Regions from separate parts of the Paenibacillus sp. FSL P2-0121 genome, predicted to be linked through region 2. Evidence: a T-box and tRNA genes for the amino acid it is inferred to sense, from the RefSeq annotation. Region 2 holds a T-box; the other holds one or more tRNA genes.
What was found. A T-box is a leader RNA that pairs with one kind of tRNA and senses whether it is charged. The one in region 2 lies ahead of MKY54_RS24825 (valine--tRNA ligase), so its partner is inferred to be a tRNA-Val.
Positions count from the first base shown of each region.

Region 1 (12,506 bases), 2.7 Mb from region 2:
TTCCAAACGTAACATGGAGTGGAATAACAGCTCTGAGTTTTTCTACAGCAATTCTGCTGTGCAGCTCATCACTGAAATGGAAATGTGAAGTGCCGGGATTATCATAAACACAAAGTGGAATGGAGAGTGAACTTGTCACCTGTTCGTATAGAAAAAACACCTCTTCATCTGTTAGTGCCTGATAGGAGATAGGAGCCAAGAGTACTGCACTTGCCCCAGCTTGTTGTGCATCTTCCGCTAATTGAAGTCCTTCTAAAGTTCGAATCGCACTTATGCTTGTCATCACGGGAATCCCTTCAGCAGAACTAACAGCAAGCTCAAGGACACGCAAACGCTCCCCTCTACTAAGATACGCATAGTTTCCAGTTGATCCCAGTACACCAATTGAGTCTACTCCCGCCTTTACCAATTCTTTAATAAAAAAAGGGACCAATTTTAGAGGCTAGGTGTTGTTAGAAATTATGAGTTGCCACGTTTGTCCCGTAGCGATTTAGATTCAGAACAAACATAAAATAACCTGTCAAGCTAATGCCTGAAGAGTCTATTAGGTGCTTATACGATAAACTCTGTAAATACTGGGCTTCGAAGCATGCCAGATTTGGTCCGGGACTCCAGATGTACAAACTCCGTATCCTTACCTTTGTATATCAAGATATCAAAGATGGCGTAATACGCTGGGAGTGTCCCAGTGAGTTGAGTTATTTTATCAGTTCCTCTCGCTTGAAATCGGCTCATAACAGATTCAAAATCGGATACTCTCAGTACGAAGATACAGGGACAGAGAGGGTTAATAGCCCTCCTCTCACAAAGGTTATAACGTAGTAGATACATATTGCGACATGAAAAAAAGATAAAAATGCTTATGCATCCTTATCCTTTTCAAGTAATTCTATTATTCTGTCTAATTTTTTTTCTCTATGCTAGTAGTTTTATCTGAAACCTTGTTTTTGGTTCCATAATCACCTTTTAACAGTAAAACCAAGGGAATCGCCAAAACAAATACCAACGGTATTAAAAAAAAATATTGCAAGATAGCACCTCATTAAAAGTTTTTATTTAAGTATAACAAATTTCAAAAAAAAGACTCTCTCCCACAAGGAGGATATAAGAGATAGTTTGGCTGTACTGAACTTATAAAGGGGTTGGATAATCTTCATTTCTTACCCATTAAAGATATACCATAGTAATCCATAAGCTATTCCGAAGTAAGCAATCACACCTAGTAAAGAGATGGATAAAAGAATAGTGATAACTTTCTTGCCGTTCATAAAATTCACCTCTTAATTAATATAGCACGGATTTAGGGAGGAACTGACGTCAATATGGTTAAGATCATCTTTGCTTTTATTCTCTTAGTTTCATTCATAGGGTAAATCGCCGAAATGGACAGAAATAAATTCGGTAGCATGACATGGCAGCAATATGTGTTGCTTCAATAATCGCATTAGCTGCGGTGGTTATTTTTTCATAAAACCCAAATTTGAGAGGAGCAATTATAAATGAAAGCCAACGTAACTACAAAGATCAAGGATATCAAATTTGGTAATAAAGAGGACGTAATCACGTTAACGATCGAGGGCAATATCACAGACCAGCAGGTATCCATCCTGCGAAACATTAAAAATACTGGCTAGCATTCGTAAGCTTCAGCAGCTCGCAAGCTGATCTGGATGATTATACTCCAACACATACGCATCAAGGTATTCGCGGAACGATTGATAATGATGGATCGGTTAATGTTGACTCCGGTCAGATGACGATAGAAGAGGTGACTGAAGAGGAAGACGAGAACGAAGAAAGAGAAGACGATCAGGAAGAACAGGAAGAACAACAGGAACTAAAAGATACAGATGGTCAAATAATTCCTGTGAATAAAGACGATCTGCCGTTCTAAGATGGTATACTCCCCGACTTCGGTCGGGGGATTCTTAACAAAGGGGGATTGCCCAGTGCAACAGATTTTATTGCCTGAGATAGATAGAGAACGGACGCAAGCTGCCGTTGAAGCGGCTCTTGAAAAATATAGGATATTTGAGTTTTTGTCTTTCGAGAAGGAGGAAGAGAAGGGTGATTGAACAAATGTATAAGACTACTTCTGATTATCCCTCTGTACTTACAGCGAAGGAAATACAACAAATACTTGGTATAGGTGAGCGTCAAACATATGAACTATTAAACTCGGGTCAATTTCATATCGTGAGGGTCGGAAAGATGATAAAAGTCTCAAAAGATGTATTTCTTAAATGGTTACAGGGATAAAAAAAAGTGGTGCCGATTATGGCACCACTTTTGCTTTAGTCTACTACAGGGCACCATAATGGCACCAATTCGTAATTCACTCAAAACATAAACATCCCTAAACAAAAGAAAAAGCCTTATTATATAAGGCTTTTTCAGTATAGGACGGATGGGGTTCGAACCCATGACCCCTACCCTGTCAAGATAGTGCTCTCCCGCTGAGCTACCGTCCTGCGACGAAATTTATAATACCATACGATAGAGTAGGATGGCAATTCTTTTTTATAATCAATATAGATGTAGAGTGGTATTATATCTTAATTTTCTCCGATTAAGTAGTTAAATAGCTAGAAAGGGGATGACCCTTCATCCCCCTGCACCGAGTCAGATAAAAAACGGGAGTAGAAATAGACTGCTTATTCCGAAAAAAGGGATACGGCGTGGATAGAAGCGGCGTCTTGGGTAAAAGCCGGGCTGGAACCCGAATTGTCTATAGTTCGACTGCTCGGCAGGCATTCCGTTCATACGATCGACCATTTCATTGCTGGGAACCGCTAGGGTGATATAGTTCTGATCCACGTGAGCGATGAAGCCGTCAAAGGATTGACCATCAGTCGTTACTATACCTACATATTTATTCATGCAATTCCAAGCGACCTGTTGATGAAAATTTGTATTTGATTCCATGGATATCCTCCTCGAATGTTTCAATCCTGATAACAGTCTATGGTCCTTTGCCTACAACGTTCACGGCGTTTGCCTATATGTAGGAAGGTTAATTTTCAGGGATAATCACTGAGGAGGATTCGATTAGTTCTTTAATCTATACACATGCTTGTGCTGTACTTTCTAATCAGTATTATTCTTGGAGTTATTGGAATGAGCTTCAATGGAGTAGATAACTTCTTTTTTGCCAGTAAGCGGGGAGTCATTTATAAAATACAATTTGTCACCGCTCCGTTTTACGAATTTCAAAGTATCTCCTTTAAAAGGAACATCGTTATTTTCCGCATATTCCTGATCCTTTGCTGTGAGTAGCTCCTTATACAAAAGGGTTCGCTCGCCTGTTTGGCGGTCGATTAAGGTTAGCAATCCATTCTGATTTCCACGAAGCAGTATGATTTCTTTATCAATGCTTTCTACATAGTAAGCATCTTCCTCGCCACCCAGCTTTACAAGATCAAGAGTATCTATTACATTGCCTGTGCCGTCTTGGATGAAACGTAAGGTATTACCATCATGCAAGATGAGGTTGCCATCATAAGGTTTGAAATCCGCATCTCCTCTGAACTGGTAAGCGAATGTGGCCTTGCGTAGTAATGCACCATTTTTGAATATGAGTGTGATTTCGCGTGTATTAATATGAGGCTCTCCATAGGAATCAATAATCTTAATGACTAGCAGACCCCCCGCCGTTTTCTCGATCTTCATTCCTGCCCAGTCAAAGTTTGTTTGGAGTGAAGTGAGTTTTATCACCGTATCCTTGCCTTGTGAGACATATAAATCACCATTAGCTTTGACCAGCGTATAGGTACGCCCTCCAAAGGATTCTGTGAAAACATTGTAGGTCTTCAGATCATCTGCTAAAAGTGTGTTCGTTGTGGAGTCCAGACGGAGATGGCTGCCTTCGAAAGCCTTAACGATAAAACGGGCCGGCACATATATCCCATCTTCTTTGGATTTAAAAGGTATTCCTCCTAGATCTACCGCTTTCCCGTCAAGCACGCCTGTTTGACTCCCGATTCGAACAGCAAAATTTTTAGTCCAGCCTTTGAATAGAGCACGTTTGCCGGATTTATCCCATTCCATTTTTAAGCCAGCTTGCCCAGCGATCCCCCGAACATCTACGTAGATTACACCATTTTTGAGCAGCGCAGGTCCGCCTATGTTTCCACCAGGAACGCCAAATTGGTAGTATACTTGCGAAGTATTAGCAGAGGAAGCTTGGGCGAGCGCAGAGGACTCCGATACAGTTAATGAAGAGCTTGCTGACATGGTGGCAGGGAGTAAAAGTGTTGAGAGCATTAAGACGGATAACCAAGCTTTGGAGTGAAAAGAGAGCATATGAACCAACCCTTTCTTTATCTGGCAGTAAAATTTATCCAAGATAGTTGGTTTGACGCTGAAACGTTTCTAAAAGTTGCGTCGTATACTTTCCAAAGGGCTCACTGTAGAAATATCCTTAATGCTTCTATGATAAGATAGATGGAACTGTACAGTAGTTTCTTAAAATTGAAAGATAAAGGAGCTTGTGATCTTGCCGCAAATGCAAAATGAGCAGAAAAAGAATACTTCTACTCCGCTGAAATGGTTGGGGGGCGGAGCCGCCATGCTCCTGTTAAAAGGAAAGGCGATTTTGTCTCTGCTGAAAATAGGTAAAATTGCCGGGCCGTTAATTTCCATGATGGTTTCGATAGGGGCATATGCTTTGATTTATCCGTGGGGGTTTGCTATAGGTATCGTCCTGCTTTTGCTTGTTCATGAATTGGGACATGTCATAGCCGCTAAGCGGATCGGGTTACCCGTCAGCGCTCCGTTATTTATTCCTTTTTTAGGCGCGTTAATTACTATGAAAAAACATCCGCTGGATGCGAAGACAGAAGCGTATGTTGCTTTTGGCGGACCGATTCTGGGTACTATTGGGGCTACTGCTGTTTTTGGAGCGGGATACTATATGGATAGTCCGCTTCTTTATTCCCTGGCTTATATAGGCTTATTACTTAATTTGATTAATCTGCTGCCAATCCATCCGCTAGACGGTGGACGTATTGCTACCGCAGTTACGCGCTGGCTGTGGCTTGTGGGTCTGGTGGGTGGCTTAGCTATAATCGTTTACTTGCGTTCGATTTTGTTCTTTATCATCTGGGCAATGTTTGCTTACGATCTGTATAATAAATATGTGAAAAGACGTAACAACAACCGCCCGCAGTCTGTGACTAAGGGGTTCTTAATTCCCGTGGAGCCCTTGCGAGAGGCGGGTTACATGATTCCAGGAGCTGAGCATCGCCGGGATTTACCTTTTACTACCTACAGTGATCTAGAGAGACAGCAGTATGTTGTGGTCAGATGGGACCAGCTGAATTATTATGGCAAAGCTACACTGCCACAGCAATGTATTATTGAAAAGGTAAGAATTTCGCAGCTGGAGCAAGTAACGTTAGAGAATGGTCTTCATTTAAAGATGCAATGTGACATCAGCTGTACCGTGCACGATAATGATAAGTATTACGATGTGCCAGCCAGTACACGCTGGAAATATGGAACAGCTTATTTTGTTTTAGCAGGCTTTTTGGTTGGGATGATGTATCTAGTCCATTTGGTTGGAAACGTCAATCTCTAAGAGGGCAACTGGAATGAATAGCTCCTATTGTTTATAAAGCTCCTGAATCGTCAAAGCTGTAGTGAGTATAACTGCAGCTGCGATGAAAGGAGCTTTTTTATGTCTAAAATTGTGAAATGGGAAGTCGGCGTTTGCCTAGTGTTACTGCTGGGTGTAGTGGGGTGCTCTACGGTGAAACCCGCAAAAGTTATCGAAATCAATGAGATGACCAATCTGGATGGCAAATCTAAAAGTCAGTATCCTCCGTTGTCACCTGTGATGCAAGACGTATATAACCGTTCAATCCCTGAAGAAGTATATTCTGTGGATTAGTCTACTGAGAGGTTAAGGATTCCATGTGTAGGCTTTTCTTTCTTGTCATTATTTTATATAATAGACAACTATCGTTGGCTATATAGAGAGAGGAGTTTGCAACTAACATGGCGGCAGAAATCTTACGGGTAACTACAGAGGAACAGCTTCAGATGGGGCTGGATATCCGCACTAAAGTATTTGTTGAGGAACAAAAGGTACCGGCCGAGGAAGAAATTGACGAATATGATGCCATCAGTCCGAATGCGCACCATATTCTGATTATAGATGAAGGGATACCTGTAGCAACGGGTAGATTGATCTATTACAAAGCAGGTACGGCTAAAATGCAGCGCATCGCCGTATTGAAAGAATATCGGGTCAAAGGATACGGACGTGTCTTGTTACTGGCGATGGAAGAGCTTGCTCGGGAGCTTGGACTGGAAGCTTCAATTCTAGATGCTCAGTGTCAGGCAGAGAATTTCTATAAGAAACTCGGCTATGAAGTTATTTCTACAGAGCCATTCTATGATGCAGGTATATTACATGTACGGATGCAAAAAATGCTTTAAAGATTGGTGCACATAATTATTGGACGCTCTACGCAAGCTAGGATGTGCCGAATGATGGCAAATCCAAGTGCAAGGGGCGAGCTAAAGTGCCAAATAACGAACGTGAATCTTTCGTAGCTGTTCAAAAAAATGGGGATGGCGATTTAACAAGCTTCCAGACCTCTACAGGACGTGTGCTGGCGTATGACCAAGCCCTGCAAGAAGTACAGGCCGGAAATATTGCCGGAGTGAACGCTTTTAAAGGTAAGGATGGAGAAACTTATATTCGCGGAGATGCGGATGGAGATCCAACTAACAATCTGGATAATTTGCCGACATTTTCATAGTTCAACACGAAAAGCCGTACATACGTCTACAGACGTTTATGTACGGCTTTTTTTTGTAAAGATCAGAGTTTATAGTTCACATGCTGCTCTAAAAATTCCATCTCTCCTGTAAGTCCGACGAAATCTGGTTGTTCATCGCTATAATGCATGAGCTTGATCCGCTCGCGAACATCTTTAGGCAGAGACATCAGCTCTTCCAGCGTGGTGTGAACAACGCCTGTTCCACCTAGTTGGCAGTCATGCAGGATGATCCGGATCCCGCGCTCCCGCACAAGGCTAATCAGTAGATCCGGCTGAAAGGTCATGTCCGCACTATAAAAAATCTCGTTGTTTATTAGAAGGGAATAACTGTTTTTCCCGGGAATATGCGGTGTTTGTATGATCTCTAATGAAAGAGTAGGAGAGAACTTGTAGGTATTTTCAGGCTGCATGGGCTTAACATCGAAGATATCAGATAAGGAAGACACAGCATCTTCTTGGTATAGACCTCCCTTTAACGTATTGTTCCATAAGGGCTCTATAAGTGTCTCGGGAAGAAGTAAGGTCATTTTTTTACCGTGCACATGCTTTAAGGTTAGTGCAAGCTCTTCCAGCCCTCCAACATGATCTGCATGAATATGTGTAATGAGCGTAGCATTTACGTCACTGAAGGATTTTTCAAGTCTATGCATGGCAAGCGGGGCTGTTATCCCGCAATCAATCAGCAGGGTGTAATTTTCATCTAGCAGCAAGCCATTGTTGTTAAAATATTTTTTCGCAAAAGCATTGCCTGTTCCTAGCATTTGTAGGCTTAGACTCATAAGAAAGAACCCTCCTGAAATCGGTTATAGCTAATGTTTCTACTTCGAATAAGACCATAATATCATTTTTCGCAAGATCAATGAAATATTTACCTGAAATCAGCGCAACTTGCTGAAACAAAGTAAGTATATATTAACAGCATGAATTATCTGGAGGGTCTCAAATGAATAGATGGAAAAAAATCACTTTTTGCGTGTTTGCTTTTTCCTTAATGGGTGGCTCATTATTATTCGCCGATTCCGTTAATCAGAAAATTAGAGTATGGAGCAACGGAAAAGAAATTGTAGACGGCGGTTATCTAATTGATGGAAAAACGTACATTCCTGCTAGAGAAACAGGCGGGGTTGTTACTTGGGACGGTTCTGGGAAAGTTACGATCCTTAAACCTAATGTCCATATTGTACTTTTTAAAGGGGATACGGTTTTTGGCAATGTCAATGTAGGCAAGCTGAAAATAAAGATATTAACTCAGGTAGATAGTCTGACCGAAGAGATTTCAGCTGTGAAAGTGGCCATGACAGATCCGTCTGGAAACGTTAAGGATATTCAGTCACAGGTGCTTGAAGGCTCGCAGAAGGATAATTTCTGGTTTCCAACCTCGGAGTTTACTTATGATTTTAAAGAAGCGGGCAAATACCGGGTAGGCTTCTATATTAAGCCCTCCAAAAATGCCGATTACGTACTTGTGTCGGAGAAGGTAATAACAGCGTTAAATTAGGTGTTCTAAATTGACCTGAACTAATCTAACGTGGTACGATACCAGATGTAGGATAATACAATTCAAAGTGAGGTATTACAATGAGCGATCACAAACATGAGCATGGTGAAGCATGCGGTTGCGGGCATGATCACGACCATGAGCACGAGGAGTTTGTGCTGACCTTGACGAACGAGCAGGGCGAAGATGTGGAAATGGTGCTTGTAGAAACGTTCGACATAGGCGAGAAATTATATGCTCTGTTGTTAGAGCGCGAGAATCCAGAAGCAGACGGCATTATTCTGCGTATGGAAGAAGAAGACGAAGAAATGGTATTGTATAATATCGAAGATGAAGAAGAATGGAAAGCTGTTGAAGAAGCTTACAACAATCTGCTTGCTCAGCAAGAATAGATTCTAGCGACTAAACTTAAGCTGTTCTATGTGAATGGAACAGTTGATGCTTATATACAGAAACCCGATACTCATTATGGTATCGGGTTTTTGTATAAATGATTTAAGTTTTTAAGGAAAAAAATAGATCTTAGGATATAGGATCGGCTTCAACAATCACCTTAACATTAGTGATGCTGCGGTCCTCAGGCCCTTTAACCGGCAGGCCGATTTCGACGTGGTCGATAATGTAGTCGATATTATCCTGAGTAATGACTTCGCCAGGGAGGAGAATCGGTATCCCCGGTGGATATACATAGATAAACTCTGCAATGATGTACCCAGCAGATTCGCGGAACGGAACTAACTGAGTGTCAGCATAAAAAGCATCTCTTGGAATTAAAGCAAGCTGCGGGATTTCTGGAACCTGAACCTTCAGTTCATAGATTTCACCCTTGCTATAATGGATAGCGGATAGCACCCGTAAAGCAGCTAATAATTTATCTACTGATTCTTGAGTATCACCTGGGGTAATAAGGCAAAGAATATTATACATGTCACTCAGTTCAACTTCGATGTTGTATTTCTCACGCAGCCAGTTTTCGGTTTCGTAACCAGTGATCCCTAAATGGCGAACGTGAATGTTAAGTTTGGTTGGATCTAGATCGAAAGTTGCTTCTGTTCCAAGTATTTCTTTACCAAAGCTGTACAAGCCTTCGATAGTGTTAATGGTCTCGCGTGCGTAGTTGGACAATTGGATGGTTCTTTCCGCCATTTCATGTCCGTTCAGCGCGAGATTGCGTCTAGATGTATCGAGAGACGCTAATAAAATATATGAGGTTGATGTTGTAGTCAGCATGCTCATAATGGTCTGCACCCGTTGTGGGTTAATCAGCCCAGTCTTCGCATTTAGATTCAGTACCGAGCTTTGCGTCATGGAACCACCAAGCTTATGCACACTAGTGGCAGCTATGTCCGCACCGGCCTGCATGGCCGATACCGGCAGATCCTCATGAAAATGAATCAGTACTCCATGTGCCTCGTCCACCAGAACGGGTACCCCGTAACGGTGAGCCAGGTCGACAATCGAACGCAGGTCGGCACATACGCCGAAGTACGTTGGATTGATAACTAGAACTCCTTTAGCGTCTGGATGACGCTTTAACGCTCGTTCCAGCGCACTGGTGGTTATGCCGTGATCTATCCCGAGATTCTCATCCTGTACAGGCGAGACGAACACAGGCTTGGCTCCGGAGAAGATAATGGCCGACATTACGGATTTATGAATGTTACGCGGCACAATTATTTTTTCACCCGGTGAGCAGACAGAGAGGATCATCGTCATGATGGCATTGCTCGTGCCCTGTACGCTAAAATACGTATAGTCGGCGCCGAAAGCCTTCGCAGCCAGCTTTTGAGCCTCCTGGATTACGCCAGTTGGCTGATGTAGATCATCAAGCGGTGCGATGTTGATTAGATCTATGGATAGAGCGTTATCGCCGATAAACTCACGGAATTCGGCATCGGTTCCTAGCCCCTTCTTATGCCCGGGAATATGAAATTGAACTGGATTGCCGGCGGCATGCTTTTTTAGAGCTGTGAAGAGGGGAGTACGGTGTTGATTCATTTAATGCTGTCACAACCTTTCGCGAATAGTTAATTTTTAAGGCAAGCATCAGTATAACAAAACAATCTTCAGAATACTAGGATTTGGATGTGATAGAATGTCCACGAAAGCTGAACAACGGATGAATATTAGTTTAGCATCACCATTTATTGTTGAGATGTGGGTAATTATTTTTTTAGTTGAATTTGTTAAAGGTTCGCTGCTTGTTGCCTTATTGCCAGTGTATATGGAGAATATACTGGGGCTGTCGGTGACAGTAGTGGGATTCGCTTTTGCCCTACAGTATTTGGGGGACAACGTCTTCCGCAGTCCTTCAGGCTGGGTTATGGAGCGCATAGGGTTCCGCTGGACGATGACAAGTGCATTGCTGCTGATTCTAGTAGCCATTGGTTTGATCATCTATGCCAAAACGGCCGTTGCGTTATCCATCGCCTGTCTCATTCTTGGGATCGGGACCTCACCGCTTTGGCCATGTGTGATGACCGGGATTACCGAGCTGGCCGGATCAACCAAAAGCGGCAGCAGTGGTGCGGCCATGGGCGCTGTTGAGATGGCTTCTCTCGCAGGAACAGGAATCGGTCCAATTGTTGTGAATTTTTTAATGGATCAGGGTGGACAAAGCTATCACGTAGCTTTTCTAGTCTTGTTAGGTTGTGCTGCCGCTGTAGTTGTAGTAGCCCTTTTCTTACCTAAACGAATCTCTTCTAGCGGGTCTCATGCTGTCGTGAGGGACATGCATGGACTTGGCGGAGCAATGGAGCGTAAAAAGCTTAGTCCGTTAGAAAGTATAAAAAGAACGCTGCATCAGGTGAGAACTACCCTGAAAGTCAGCAGATGGCTGTACCCGGCGTTGTTCCTACAGGCCTTCGCCATTGGCTTGATGACACCTGTAGTTACCTTGTTTGCACGTACAGAGCTGCATGTTAGTCCCAATCAATTCAGTTTGCTCCTCATTGCAGGGGGAGGGATTACAGTTCTTGCACTTATTCCCGCAGGTAAGCTGGTGGACCGTATAGGGACAACGGTGTTTCTGAATATAGGTTTTTTGTTAGCTGCCTTTTCGCTGGCCTTTTTCTCTCAGGTTCGCTGGCTGCCACTTGCCTTTATCGCGGTTGCGCTGGTCGGTATAAGCTACGCGCTTATCCTCCCGGCATGGAATGCCTTTCTGGCTAAGCAAGTTCCTAAGGGGGAACGAGGGACGGTCTGGGGGCTGTTCTTGACACTCCAAGGCTCAGGAATGGTAGCGGGGCCAGTATTGTCAGGTAGATTATGGGATCATGTAGGACATGGTGTCCCATTCCTGGCAAGTGCTATTGTAATGTTGCTGCTCTTCGGGCTGCATCTGCTTATCGTGCATAGAACGAAACAGAAATTTAAGACTAGCTGAGGAAAAAAAGCCGCTGATAACCGGAGAATGATCCGGTAAATCAGCGGCTTTTTAGAAAATTAGAATGATATACGATATAACGGAAGTAAGTTTCGAAGGTCTTCTGTATGACACTGTGCAGCTGAAGGACTAGAACGTTTATGCTCCAAAAGGACTAAAAGGCATTAAAATTCTCGATCAGCGTTTGGAGAAAGGCTGTTGCGGGTAAAAATAGTCAATAAACCAAGTTACCGCTACATAAACTGAAGTATAAAATAAGATTAAGACGAACGCAAAAAGGAAGTTAACTCAAGAAGAGGTCCGGCAGCCATGATTACTCTGGAATTGAACTAATGAAGGTTGGCTTTACAGATGTGAAGCTGTTAGGGGGGAGTGCCGTGAACAAAAACGACGAGGTGGAGTATTGTAACCTGGAACTGCGGTTCGACAGACAGCATATCCAGGACCTGATCAAGGATTTGATTCAAGAAGGTTATTCCCTATATTGGAGCGAGAATGAACAGGTCTTTGTGATTTCGGTCCGTACGGGTCGTAAGTTAGTGAAATTGCGGTTTCAAAGGATTAAAGACGGCTATAAGCTTGTGGGTGATTATATGATCCGTGATGCTCGCTTGTCAGAGTGGATGGAGAAATTAATTGGGGATATGCGCGGGCATGCAATCGTTAAACGTTTCCGGGATCGGCAGATTATTATTGAAAATATTTTGTTTGGCGAAGTGATTCGCCTAGTTGAAATTTCTGGTTATCAGCAGCGCGTGTTATATCAGAAGGGACCTATGCTCACAGATGAGGAGCTGACAAGACTCTTTTATTCTATTGAAGGGGAAGAACGGGT
Region 1 covers NZ_CP150245.1:2,861,712-2,874,217, forward strand. Annotated here, with positions in the region: partial or broken gene MKY54_RS12530 (dihydrodipicolinate synthase family protein) at 1-418, opposite strand, end outside; gene MKY54_RS12535 (hypothetical protein) at 1,500-1,634, shown strand; gene MKY54_RS12540 (hypothetical protein) at 1,754-1,894, shown strand; gene MKY54_RS12545 (hypothetical protein) at 1,950-2,075, shown strand; gene MKY54_RS12550 (helix-turn-helix domain-containing protein) at 2,080-2,259, shown strand; tRNA gene MKY54_RS12555 (tRNA-Val) at 2,400-2,471, opposite strand; gene MKY54_RS12560 (hypothetical protein) at 2,623-2,925, opposite strand; gene MKY54_RS12565 (copper amine oxidase N-terminal domain-containing protein) at 3,088-4,233, opposite strand; gene MKY54_RS12570 (site-2 protease family protein) at 4,505-5,578, shown strand; gene MKY54_RS12575 (hypothetical protein) at 5,678-5,890, shown strand; gene MKY54_RS12580 (GNAT family N-acetyltransferase) at 5,998-6,441, shown strand; gene MKY54_RS12585 (DUF3892 domain-containing protein) at 6,528-6,767, shown strand; gene MKY54_RS12590 (MBL fold metallo-hydrolase) at 6,830-7,567, opposite strand; gene MKY54_RS12595 (copper amine oxidase) at 7,732-8,286, shown strand; gene MKY54_RS12600 (DUF1292 domain-containing protein) at 8,367-8,678, shown strand; gene MKY54_RS12605 (aminotransferase class I/II-fold pyridoxal phosphate-dependent enzyme) at 8,809-10,284, opposite strand; gene MKY54_RS12610 (MFS transporter) at 10,382-11,671, shown strand; gene MKY54_RS12615 (hypothetical protein) at 12,049-12,506, shown strand, end outside.
Region 1: it has a tRNA-Val gene. The T-box ahead of MKY54_RS24825 (valine--tRNA ligase) is inferred to sense a tRNA for this amino acid. The anticodon was not compared.

Region 2 (12,506 bases):
CTGGCGGCCGGTCTCGCCGAACTCGTACGAGTCAATTAGACGCGTAATTTCACGAGAAGTTTCGTTCAGACGGTGTAAAATCCAACGGTCAGCCGTAGTTAGCTCCCCAGTAATGTCAATATTCTCGAAGCTAACTCCTTCAAGATTCATGAGGGCGAAGCGTGACGCATTCCAGATCTTATTAGCGAAATTACGCGCCTGCTCTACCTTTTCCCAGCGGAAGCGTAAATCCTGACCCGCTGTGCTGCCGGTAGAAATCATATAACGCATAGCATCTGCGCCATACTTCTCGATAACCTCAAGCGGATCTACACCGTTGCCGAGTGATTTGGACATTTTTTGTCCTTCAGCATCCCGTACCAAACCATGCATCAATACGTCCGAGAATGGTTTCTCTCCGGTGAATTCCAGTGCCGAGAAGATCATCCGCGCTACCCAGAAATAAATAATATCGTAGCCCGTTACGAGCACATCGTTCGGATAGTAACGTTTGAAATCTGCACTGTCTTCATTCGGCCAGCCTAGGGTTGCAAACGGCCAGAGGTTGGAGCTAAACCAAGTATCCAGAACATCCTCGTCCTGTTTCAGGTCGGTTAAGCCGCTGATCCGGCGCGCTTCTTCCTCGTCATTCGCCACAACCAGCTCACCGGTAGATTCAGAATACCAAGCCGGAATACGATGCCCCCACCAAAGCTGACGGGAAATACACCAGTCGCGTACGTTTTCAATCCAGTTCAGGTAGGTTCTCTCGAACCGTTCAGGTACAAAGTTAACCCCATTACCATCCTTCTGTGCATTGATGGCAGCTTCGGCGAGCGGCTGCATCTTCACGAACCATTGTGTGGACAGGTACGGCTCAACAACCGCTCCTGAACGTTCACTGTGTCCAACTTGATGCACATGATCTTCAATAGAGATCAGAACGCCTTGCTCCTTCAGATCCGCCGTGATGGCCTTACGGCATTCACTCCGGTCTTGACCTTGGTAAGGTCCTGCTTCTTCGTTCATCGTACCGCTCTCATCCATTACGTTGATCTGCGGCAAATTGTGCCGTTGACCTACCTCGAAGTCATTTGGATCATGAGCTGGCGTGATCTTAACCGCACCGCTACCAAACTCTTTATCTACATACTCGTCAGCGATAATTGGAATCTCCCGGCCGATAATCGGCAGGATCAGGGTTTTACCAATCAGATCTTTATAACGATCATCCTCAGGATGAACAGCAACTGCCGTATCACCCAGCATCGTCTCCGGACGTGTGGTCGCTACAGTGATATGTCCGCTGCCATCTTTAAGGGGGTAACGCAGGTGGTACAGATGACCGTTAACTTCCTTATATTCAACCTCGATATCCGACAACGCCGTACGAGCCGCCGGGTCCCAGTTGATGATACGTTTACCGCGATAGATCAAGCCTTTATTATAAAGCTTAACAAATACCTCGCGAACTCCCTTCGACAAACCCTCATCGAGGGTAAAACGCTCGCGGGAGTAGTCAAGGGAAAGTCCCATTTTTGCCCACTGCTCATGAATGGTGTTCGCGTATTTGTCTTTCCAATCCCACACCTGCTCCAGGAACTTCTCACGTCCGAGGTCATGTCTAGAAATCCCCTGCTCGCGCAGCTTCTGCTCTACCTTCGTTTGTGTTGCAATACCTGCGTGGTCCGTACCTGGCAACCAAAGCGTATCGAAGCCCTGCATCCGTTTAGTACGAATCAGGATATCCTGTAATGTGAAATCGAGCGCATGCCCGATGTGCAGCATTCCCGTTACGTTTGGCGGCGGGATCACAATACTATAGGCTTTAGCATCCGGACGCTGGCCTGCGCGGAAATATCCGCCCTCTGTCCAGTAGGAATACCATTTCTGTTCTGCTGCCTTCGGATCATACGTTGTTGGCATCTCGTTTTTAGATTCATTCGTAGCAGCAGCATCTGCCGCTGTTAGATGGTTTTGGTCAGCCATTCTCTGATACCTCCACTAGTTTACTTGTAGTTGCTTATAGTTGTTAATAAAGTTGCTGTATAGAGCTCACAGGTCTCTGAAAAAAACAAAAAGACCCCTCGTCTCAAAGGACGAAAGGTCATTCTTTCGCGGTACCACCTTTGTTTCGCGCCAATGAAAAATAAAACTACACTTCTTACCCTACGGATTCAGAAGCTTAGCGCGACACTCGTACAGATAACGGCTGCTACCGGCCACAACCTAACTTATCCTTCACAAATATGAAGATAAGCTCAGAAGGGCGACTCCGGGGCGACTTCGGGGGCTGTTTCCTACGGAATGTCACAGCACTTGCAATTCCGCTCTCTGAAGGGCTGACCGCCTACTCTTCCCGTTCCCAGTCTTTACTTAGATATTGCTTACTCCATAATACATTTTGAGCCCCCCCTAGTCAACCTGGATACGCCTTTGCAGCGGGACTTTAGGCTGAATTTCGACTTATTTCTTCTGAAGCATCCCTTCCAACAATGAAACAGCAAAAATCCCGATCCTAATACCTGATCGGGATTCACCTATTCATGTGTGTACGCATCACGATTCGATTACGGGATGTACAACACTTGACCTTCCTCTACACTCTGCCCGGATAAGCGATTATACATTACCAGCTCCCGCGCACTTAGCTGATACTTCTCTGCTATGGTATCCAGTGTTTCTTCACGCTGCACAATACACAGCCGAACTTTGCGGAACATGTTAGCTCCATCCGCACTGGCAATGAATCTGCTCTTCCATTCCGTATTATTGCCAACCTCTGGAACGTCCACTGCTGCAGATGTGTTTCCTTCCGACTGCAGAGCTTCCTGCTCTTTACGGACACGACTGGAGCTTAGTAAAGAGGAGAAGGTGAGATGTTCTTTTTCCGGAATTTCTGCTTCTTTTTTACTGCCCAAGGCGATCTTAAGATCTTGTTTCTCCTCATGAGAAGCCACACTCTCTTGTGAAACAAAAACTTCGTTCGCATTCTCATTAATCGGCGCAGTATTCTCTTCTTGCTTAGGAAGCGCATTATTAGCCTCATTTTCAGAAGCGAACACAGGGATATCCTGAATTGCATCTGCACTAACGGCTGGAACAGCGGTCTCTCTAGGAGTAAAATATTCCTCTGCCGACTGTTGGTTCTCTTCGCTCACATAGCTTGCTTGATTCAGCTGAGACACCTCAACCTCTTTGTTCTGGGCCTCGGCTTTAAACCAGTAATCGGATAAACCCGCTTTAGCATCCTCAACTTGGGAATCCAGACTATGTGTCCGTGCTTTAGCTCCCTTGTCCTTCTCCTGACCGGATGAGAAATTGACTACAGGGGACGTATGAGCGACTCCACTTGAGACTAATGATTCTTCTGTTTCCTGTTCATTCGCTTCGGCATGCTCATGTTCTTCTACAGCAACCTGTGAGGCATCCTCACCGAAGGTCCACTGAGAATTTTCATAAAGCGCATCATTTTCCTGTTCTTGTAGCTCCGCAGTAGCTTCTACCCTGTCATCATTCACAGGAGAATAGGCGACTGTATACTCCTCTTGCTGCCAGGCTGGTTGAGGTTGAGGGTCCGCACCACCGATCCCCCGCAGCGATAATACGCCTGTTATATTCACAGTGCGCATCGTGAGCAGATCGATATCAAAATTCTCAATCTCTACCCCAATATCTTCAATCGAGCTGACGCGTGTAAGCGGAACAGTGATTTCCACGGGAATGGCATGCTCCAGACGTTGTGTTCGGTCATCTTCACTCCGGTAAAGCCCGGTAAGCAACAGCTGACCATATAACTCGGCACGATCCTCCCGCTGAATCACCTGAATTTCCGGAAGTAGTTCAACCTCCTCCAGCTCAGCTATTCCCGGAAGCTCTTCCGAAAGGTGAATGCGTTCGTAAATATCAAACCGCAAGCCGTGGGACTGATCAAACACGGGATATGTCCTCCTTCTTGGCATAATCTAACCCTGAGACAGGCCCAGAGCATAAGCCCAAAATGTTACTCCCCACATGTATATGCTTCAAACAGAGAGGCATGACAACTTTGGTAGTACTAACCGGACAGGATGCTAATAAATTTCATGAATTTAAGAGCTCACCAAACCTTCAGCCTGCTGATAGATGCACTACTTCGTAAGAACAAAGTATTATATGCTGCTTTTATGAATAAGACATGGATAGATGTTTTTTTTCTGAAAAAATAGAAAAAGAACAGCAGAACCAGCTTTTGCTGATTCTACTGTTCCTTAGCCACTTACGTATCTGTCAGGGTGCTTCAGACAGCAGCTCTCGCAGCTGCAGCATATCCTCCGGCCACGGATCGCTGACTTCCAGCTGTTCTCCGCTCCAAGGATGGCGGAAGGACAATGCCTCGCCATGCAGGGCATGGCGGCCGGCAGCGCTGGAAGCCCAAACCGGACCGCCATATAGTTCATCCCCATACAAGGGATGACCCATATGGCTGAGATGAACGCGAATCTGATGCGTCCGTCCAGTCTCCAGCTGCACATGCACCAGGCTTCCGCCATGCAGTGCCTCGCGCTCGATGATTCGCGTCACGGCAGATTGTCCGCCGGGCGAGACCCGTCTGCGCGCAGCGTGATGCCGATCGCGCCCAATCGGGGCATCGATCACCTTAAGCGCAGGCGGCACGATGCCTTCAACGATCGCGGCGTAGTGCCGCGAGATGCTTTTTTCACGCATATTCTCGTCCAGGACTAACTGTGCGAACTCATTTTTCGCATACATCACCGGACCCGTTGTATCTTTGTCCAAGCGGTGAATATGGCGCACAGCCACATTTTCGCCGGAAGTGATATAATGCGCAGCTACGAGGTGATCCAGAGTTACACCTGTTCCACTGCCATCTGGATGTACCGCCAGCCCAGCTGGTTTATGAGCTACCAGGCAAAAATCATCCTCATACAGCACCTCAAGCTCTTCCCATATCGGTTCAAGCCCCGCATCACGATCGGGAAAAAGCGCCAGCCGAAGCCGGTCGCCTTTCCACTGAATGCCTCCCTCGCGGCGTAACCGCAGATGAAGTTTCTCGGGCATGCCTACAGTTTCTAACAGCCACTTGTCAATCGTTGCCTGCGTATCCTCTGCTCCAGTAATGATTTTCCCGGGTGTTACCTCCAGCCACTCTCCACGCCGGGTCCAAGCGCCACCACCGGTTCTTTCTCCGGCTCCGATGCTCAAAGGGCCTTCAGGGCATTATAATGGCCCTCAATGGTATCATCAATATCTTGCTCACTATGTGCAGCCGATATGAACATCCCCTCAAACTGTGAAGGTGGCACACTGATGCCTTGGTTTACCATATGACCAAAATAACGACGGAAAAGATCCGTGTCACTGGACTTAGCCGTTTCAAAATTGATTACAGGTCCTTCAGTAAAGAATGGGCAAACCATCGATCCCACCCGGTTGATAGTGAGCGGAATGCCAGTCTCAATTGAATTCTTTTTCAAACCCGCTTCCAGACGTGCACCCAATTGTTCCAGACGATCATATACTTCCGGGGTCAACAGCTTGAGCGTAGTATATCCGGCTGCCATCGCCAATGGATTACCACTAAGTGTGCCCGCCTGATAAATCGGTCCAGTAGGAGCGATTTGCTCCATGATCTCTCTTTTGCCGCCATAAGCACCCACTGGAAGTCCGCCGCCGATAACTTTGCCAAAACAAGTTATATCCGGAGTAATCCCGAACAAGCCTTGAGCACAGCCACGATTAACACGGAAGCCTGTCATAACCTCATCAAAAATAAGCAGCGAACCATTGTCAGAAGTTAATTTACGAAGCCCTTCCAGGAAGCCTGGAAGCGGTGGAACCACGCCCATGTTGCCGGCAATCGGCTCTACGATCACTGCGGCAATCTCATTGCCAAAACGTTCGAAAGCAATCTGAGTGGACTCCAAATCATTGTAAGGAACCGTAATGGTATTCATTGCAACGCCTTCTGGGACACCCGGGCTATCCGGCAAGCCCAATGTAGCTACGCCAGAGCCAGCCTTAATAAGCAGACTATCGGCGTGACCGTGGTAGGAGCCTTCAAATTTCAAGATTTTGCTGCGCCCAGTGTAACCACGTGCCAAACGAATCGCGCTCATCGTAGCTTCCGTTCCAGAGTTAACCATGCGCACGATATCTACAGATGCCACTCGTTCAACAACAGTTTTTGCCATTTCCGTTTCGAGTAGCGTTGGAGCGCCAAAGCTTGTCCCTTTTACCGCCGTCTCCTGCAATGCCTTCACAACCTCAGGATGCGCATGACCCATAATCAGCGGACCCCATGAGAGCACATAGTCGATAAAGCTGTTGCCGTCGATATCAAAAATTCGCGAACCTATCCCATGATCCACATAAATCGGAGTCAGACCTACGGATTTAAACGCCCGTACAGGGCTGTTCACCCCGCCGGGAATATATTGTTTTGCTTCATCAAAAGCCTTCCGGGACGCTTCCTCTTTACGCGCCATTGGCACATTACTCATGTATCTTCACTCCTATTCTCTTCTTGGTTACACAAGCTTGTACAAACATATATTAGCTGCCGCGATGTCGGTGTGATGAAGATTAGCCGCGCAGCCAGCGGGCTGCATCTTTTGCAAAATAAGTAATAATAATGTCCGCACCAGCACGTTTCATGCCCGTCAGCATTTCCAGCACAACGGCTTGCTCGTCGATCCAGCCTTGCAGTGCCGCTGCTTTTACCATGGAATATTCTCCACTCACATTATAAGCCACCAAAGGAAGATCAAACTGATCACGAATCGTACGAATCACATCTAGGTAAGCCAGAGCCGGCTTCACCATTAACATATCCGCGCCTTCCAGCACATCGGATTCTGCTTCACGAAGTGCTTCGCGCAGATTGGCAGGGTCCATTTGATATGTTTTGCGATTCCCGAACTGTGGTGCTGAATCCGCTGCTTCGCGGAAAGGGCCATAAAATGCCGAAGCATATTTGACCGAATACGACATAATCGGCACATGCTCAAAGCCGTTCTCATCAAGTCCCGCACGAATTGCGTGAACGAATCCATCCATCATGTTGGAAGGGGCGATAATATCTGCTCCAGCTTTTGCTTGGGATACCGCCGTACGAGTCAAAAGCTCCAGCGAAGCATCGTTGATAACATCGCCATGGACCACACCATTCACCGTATGCGTATGCACCATTCCACAATGTCCGTGATCCGTAAATTCACAAAGGCAGGTATCTGCAACGACCAACAGCTCTGGGTACCACTGCTTGATCAAGCGAGTAGCCTCTTGCACAATTCCATCCTCTGCAAAACCGGAAGAACCGATAGCATCCTTCGTCTCAGGAATCCCGAACAATAATACAGCCGGGATGCCTAGTGCGGCAATCTCGTCCACTTCTGCTTTTAAGGTATCCAGCGAAAAATGATACACACCCGGCATCGAGCTAATCTCATTCTTCACACCTGTTCCATAAGTCACAAAAATAGGCTGTACCATATCCAGCACATTCAGTATCGTCTCCCGCACCATGCCACGAATTCCAGCAGAACCGCGCAAACGGCGGTGACGTGTAATTGGAAAGCTCATTTGTTCATCCTCCTGAAAAATAAAATATAAAACCAAATTATGTGTCTGGCAGCAAACTACAACTAGCCGCAGCCAAGTCTAAATTAGCTACAACCAAACCGCCGACCACAGGCTAACTACGTATAGTTGTAGTTTGTGCAACTATCTCGATGTTTTGTCCTAATTGTAAGCTTTAGTTGCATTCTCTACAGTTATTTATTACAAAAGTGCGAAGATTCCTCATTTAGCGGATATTTAATTGCACATACTGCAACTAAACTCGGCTTTAGCTGATATATAGGAAATTTAATTGTATAAAGTACAACTAAACCTAAACCTCAAGCAGATCTGCTCACATTAACCTACTGCATATTCTCTACATACCAGTTAGTTTACAACCAAATATTATCCTCCGAACTCCATAAGTAACTACGTTCGGGTTCAATTTATATGTTACTTGAAGGTAGCGATGTGGCACTTTTGAGCGTAGATATAACGGCGAGTAAACTAACAAATGTTAGTTAGTAAAAGTAACCGCGAACTCATTAATAACTACCCACTCACGTGTAACCACGAACTATTTAGTAACTACGAACAAACTCTAAACTCACATGTAACCACGAACTATTTAGTAACTACCAACACACATGTAACCACGAACTCACATGTACCTACGAACTATTTAATAACTACCAACTCACATGTAACCACGAACAAAACTCTAGCCTGTAATCTAACTAAATATAAGCTGAGCGCTATATTTCTAAGCAGGCACTGCCTTTCTCCGTAGAACAGCTACTACTCTCCCCGCGGAGTAATCAGCTTCTACCTTCCCACCAGAAAGTAAGCTGCGTAAACTAAGCACACCTGTAAACTATTGCTTCGTTCTATCCTCGATCCGAGCGCTACTGCAGCTGAGTCTCCGCATTCCAGCGGCAGAGCTCCTGCACCAAACCATCTATGGTTGCCTCTTCAGGCAAGAGTCCCGGTGTCAGTCCCGCGTCTACCGCAGTCAGCTCCGTTAACGGGCCGATGCAGGCGATTTTCACATTTGCAAGCAGCGGGAGCGGATCTTCAAGCCCCATCCGTTTCAGGATGTGTATGAAATTACGCACGGTTGACGAGCTGGTGAAGGTTACCGCGTGAACGCGACCTTCCTCTAGCAGCTTCAGCAGCTCGTCGTCATCCTCACCAGTGACAACCGTTTCATAAGTATCCACGTCTGTCACCTGAAGGCCAAGCTCTCTCAGCTTGTCCGGCAGCCAGTCCCGCGCCAGATCGCCGCGCGGCAATAGCACGTTCTGCCCCGGCAGCAGCTGGGGACCGAACGTCTCAATCAGACCTTCCGCCTGAAACTTTGCCGGAAGTTCTTCAGCAATCACCCCGCGCTGCGCCAGCGCGGCGGCTGTGCCTGGCCCCACCGCTGCAATACGCGCGCGGTGTAGCCCGCGAATGTCCGCCCCCAGCTCCGCCAAGTGGCGCCAAAAAAACTCCACGCCGTTCGGGCTAGTGAAGAATACCCAGTCGTACGATTCCAGCGCGCCAAACGCCGCTGCAATCTTCGCCTTCTTCTCTGCCCCTTCCGGCATGATCGTCTCGATCACCGGGAACTCGTAGGGTTCCCCGCCGAGTTCTTCAATTCTATCCACCAGCTCGCTTGCTTGGCTGCGAGCCCGTGTCACCACGATGCGTTTGCCGAATAACGGCATCGCCTCGACCCACTTCAGCTGCTCACGCTGCAGCACCACGTCGCCGACGACGATGACTGCCGGCGGCTGAAAATCCGCCGCCTTCACCTTCGCCTCAATATCGGCGAGGGTTCCCGTCAGCGTCTCCTGATCCGCGCGGGTGCCCCAGCGCACAAGTGCCACTGGTGTTTCTGGCGGCCGCCCGTGCTTGATCAGCTGAGCGCTGATGTAACCTATTTTAGCTACGCCCATTAGAAACACTAACGTTCCCGTGGCGTTCGTTACTTTATCCCAATGAATGGAATGATCCAGTTTATCCGGACTTTCATGCCCGGTGATAATCGACAGGGAAGAGGCATGATCGCGGTGCGTAACAGGTATACCCGCATAGGCAGGTACACTGATCGCTGACGTGATGCCCGGTACGATTTCGTAATAGATCCCATTTTTGCGCAGCAGCTCCGCTTCTTCACCCACCCGGCCAAAAATCGTAGGGTCCCCACCCTTAAGCCGCACCACTGTTTTCCCCTGTAAAGCCAAATCAACTAACAATTGATTAATCTCTTCCTGCTTCATCGTGTGGCGATCCGGCAGCTTGCCTACATAAATCTTCTCCCCGCCGGGTTTCATGCATTTCAGCAATCTAGGACTTGCCAAGCGATCATACACCAGTACGTCGCTTTTTTGGATACACTCGAGGCCTTTCACAGTAATCAGCTTTGCGTCCCCGGGACCTGCACCTACCAAATAAACCTTCCCCGTCAATCCACTCATCCCCTAACGTCTGACAGTATCTTCTCCGCTCCTCTTGCAATCAGCTTTTTAGCGACTTCTTCGCCGAGCTGTACCGGGTCAATCCCCGTGCAAGTTTCTTTCAAAATCGTTGAACCGTCCGGTGTTCCCACCATCCCCGTTAACGAGATTACTTTGTGCTCAGCGGTAGCAGCTTTGGCGGCTGTGTCAAGCACCGCATGAGCACCAATCGGCACTTGGCAGCCGCCATTCAGCACGCCAAGGAACGTGCGCTCCGCCGCTACCGTTAATGCCGTATCGGCGTCGTTGTATAATGCCAGCAGCTTCCGCAGGTCAGCGTCATCTGCGCGGCACTCGATGCCGAGTGCGCCCTGCCCTACAGCGGGCAGGCAAACCTCCGGCGGCAGGTAGGCGCTCACGCGATCCTGCCAACCCATGCGCGACAGCCCCGCCGCTGCCAGCAGGATTGCGTCGTATTCGCCGCTCTCCAGCTTGCGCAGCCGCGAGTCAATGTTGCCGCGCACGGGCTCAATGACCAGATCAGGCCGCAGCGCAGCGAGCTGGCTGGATCGGCGTAGGCTGCTTGTGCCTACGCGTGCACCCTGAGGCAGCTCGTCTAGCGAGACGCCTCCGTTAGAGATCAAAACATCACGCGGATCGACACGCTTCGGCACAGCACCATTGATCAACCCATCCGGTAACTCGGATGGCATATCCTTCATGCTGTGCACCGCCATGTCGATTTCTTTTTCCAGCATCGCTTGCTCGATTTCTTTCACGAACAACCCTTTGCCGCCTACCTTCGATAAAGTAACGTCAAGAATGCGGTCACCTTTGGTGACGATCTTTTTCACTTCAAAAGTAAAACCAAAACCATGCTCCTCGCTAAGTCGCTCCAGATCAGCAATCACATGTCCCGTTTGCGTCAACGCAAGCGCGCTCTGTCTACTCCCCACTATAACCTTACGCATTTATCCATTCCTCCTGGTAACGTTCGCCTCTTACTCTTCACCGCAGAACCTTGCACTAGAAATCCAAACCCAAACTAACCAATTAACTACTCTCACTCTAAAAAAGGCATTATTGCCCTTGAATTCGCTACTTCGGATGATCTCACCAAATTTGAGGCATTTTTGCCTTTCATTTAACTCCTTCGACGGCTGTTGCTCATTTAGAGGGCATTGTTACCGTACATTCCGCCATCTCAGCTACTTAAGTCCAATTCAACAGCATTTATACCGTACATTCCCCCATCTCAGCTACTTAAGCCCAATTCAACGGGATTTGTACCGTACATTCCGCCATCTCTGCTACTTAAGCCCAATTCAACAGTATTTATACCGTACATTCCACCATCTCAGCTACTTAAGCTCAATTCAACGGGATTTATACCGTACATTCCACCCTCTAAGCTACTCCATCCCAATTCAACGGGATTTATACCGTACATTCCGCCATCCAAGCTACTTAAGCTCAATTCAACGGGATTTATACCGTACATTTCACCATCTCAGCTACTTAAGCTCAATTCAACAGTATTTATACCGTACATTCCACCATCTCAGCTACTTAAGCTCAATTCAACAGTATTTATACCGTACATTCCACCATCTAAGCTACTACGAGCCAAATCAGCCATATATCATGTTACTCAAAACCGCTCATCCACTTCATATCTTAATCTAACCCAATTTTCTAATCTTTACAGTGTCCACGCGCACTTTTACTCCACCCGTTGCTGAGCAATCCAAGCGTCCATATCCTCCGGGCTCCACGCTATGAAGGTACCCTTACTCATCTCGTTCAACACATCCAGCGTGCCAAGCTTCCGCAAAAGCCTTCCACGAACTTCAGCAGAAGGTTCATTTTCCTTAATCCGGGTACGCATGGCATGCACAAAATCCAAATATGGTTCATATGCCGCATCCAGCGCTTTTTCAAGCACATTTTTGATCTTCGTTGCCGCAAGCGGGCCAGCACCCGAAGTAGATACAGCTACTGTCAAACGTCCCCTCCGAACCACTCCGGGCGTGATAAAGTTTCCCGCTTCCGCATGGCTGGCCACATTCACATGAATTCCAAGCTGCCTTGACTCCCGCGCAACCTCTTCATTAACCGCCCTATCGTTAGTGGCTGCATATACGAGAAAGGCCCCACGGAGATCTCCGGGAGCATAAGTACGGTCCATCCAGATCAGAAGACCTTTTTCAGCTAGAGAATCAAGCGGATCTGTCAAAGAAGGACTAATCACCTTAACCGCCGCTCCAGCTTCCAACAGTCCGCTCACCTTACGTTCAGCCACGACACCACCGCCAATAACCACACAGTGCTGCCCTTCACAATCCAGCATTATGGGTAAATAACGCGCCATACCCCTCACTCCCCGCTCCAACCGTGAAAATCAGACCAAGAATTCAACAGAAAGTTCAAGATAATAAAAGCATATCCTAAAATCGCCCAGCGAGCCATACTTACTCCACTTTTCCGCCCGGACTTCTTAAAGATAATATAAAATATGTAAAT
Region 2 covers NZ_CP150245.1:5,607,614-5,620,119, forward strand. Annotated here, with positions in the region: gene MKY54_RS24825 (valine--tRNA ligase) at 1-1,968, opposite strand, end outside; T-box leader at 2,072-2,355, opposite strand; gene MKY54_RS24830 (LysM peptidoglycan-binding domain-containing protein) at 2,550-3,917, opposite strand; gene MKY54_RS24835 (RluA family pseudouridine synthase) at 4,249-5,184, opposite strand; gene hemL (glutamate-1-semialdehyde 2,1-aminomutase) at 5,181-6,467, opposite strand; gene hemB (porphobilinogen synthase) at 6,565-7,563, opposite strand; gene cobA (uroporphyrinogen-III C-methyltransferase) at 8,448-9,995, opposite strand; gene hemC (hydroxymethylbilane synthase) at 10,001-10,954, opposite strand; gene MKY54_RS24860 (NAD(P)-dependent oxidoreductase) at 11,707-12,354, opposite strand; gene ccsA (cytochrome c biogenesis protein CcsA) at 12,360-12,506, opposite strand, start outside.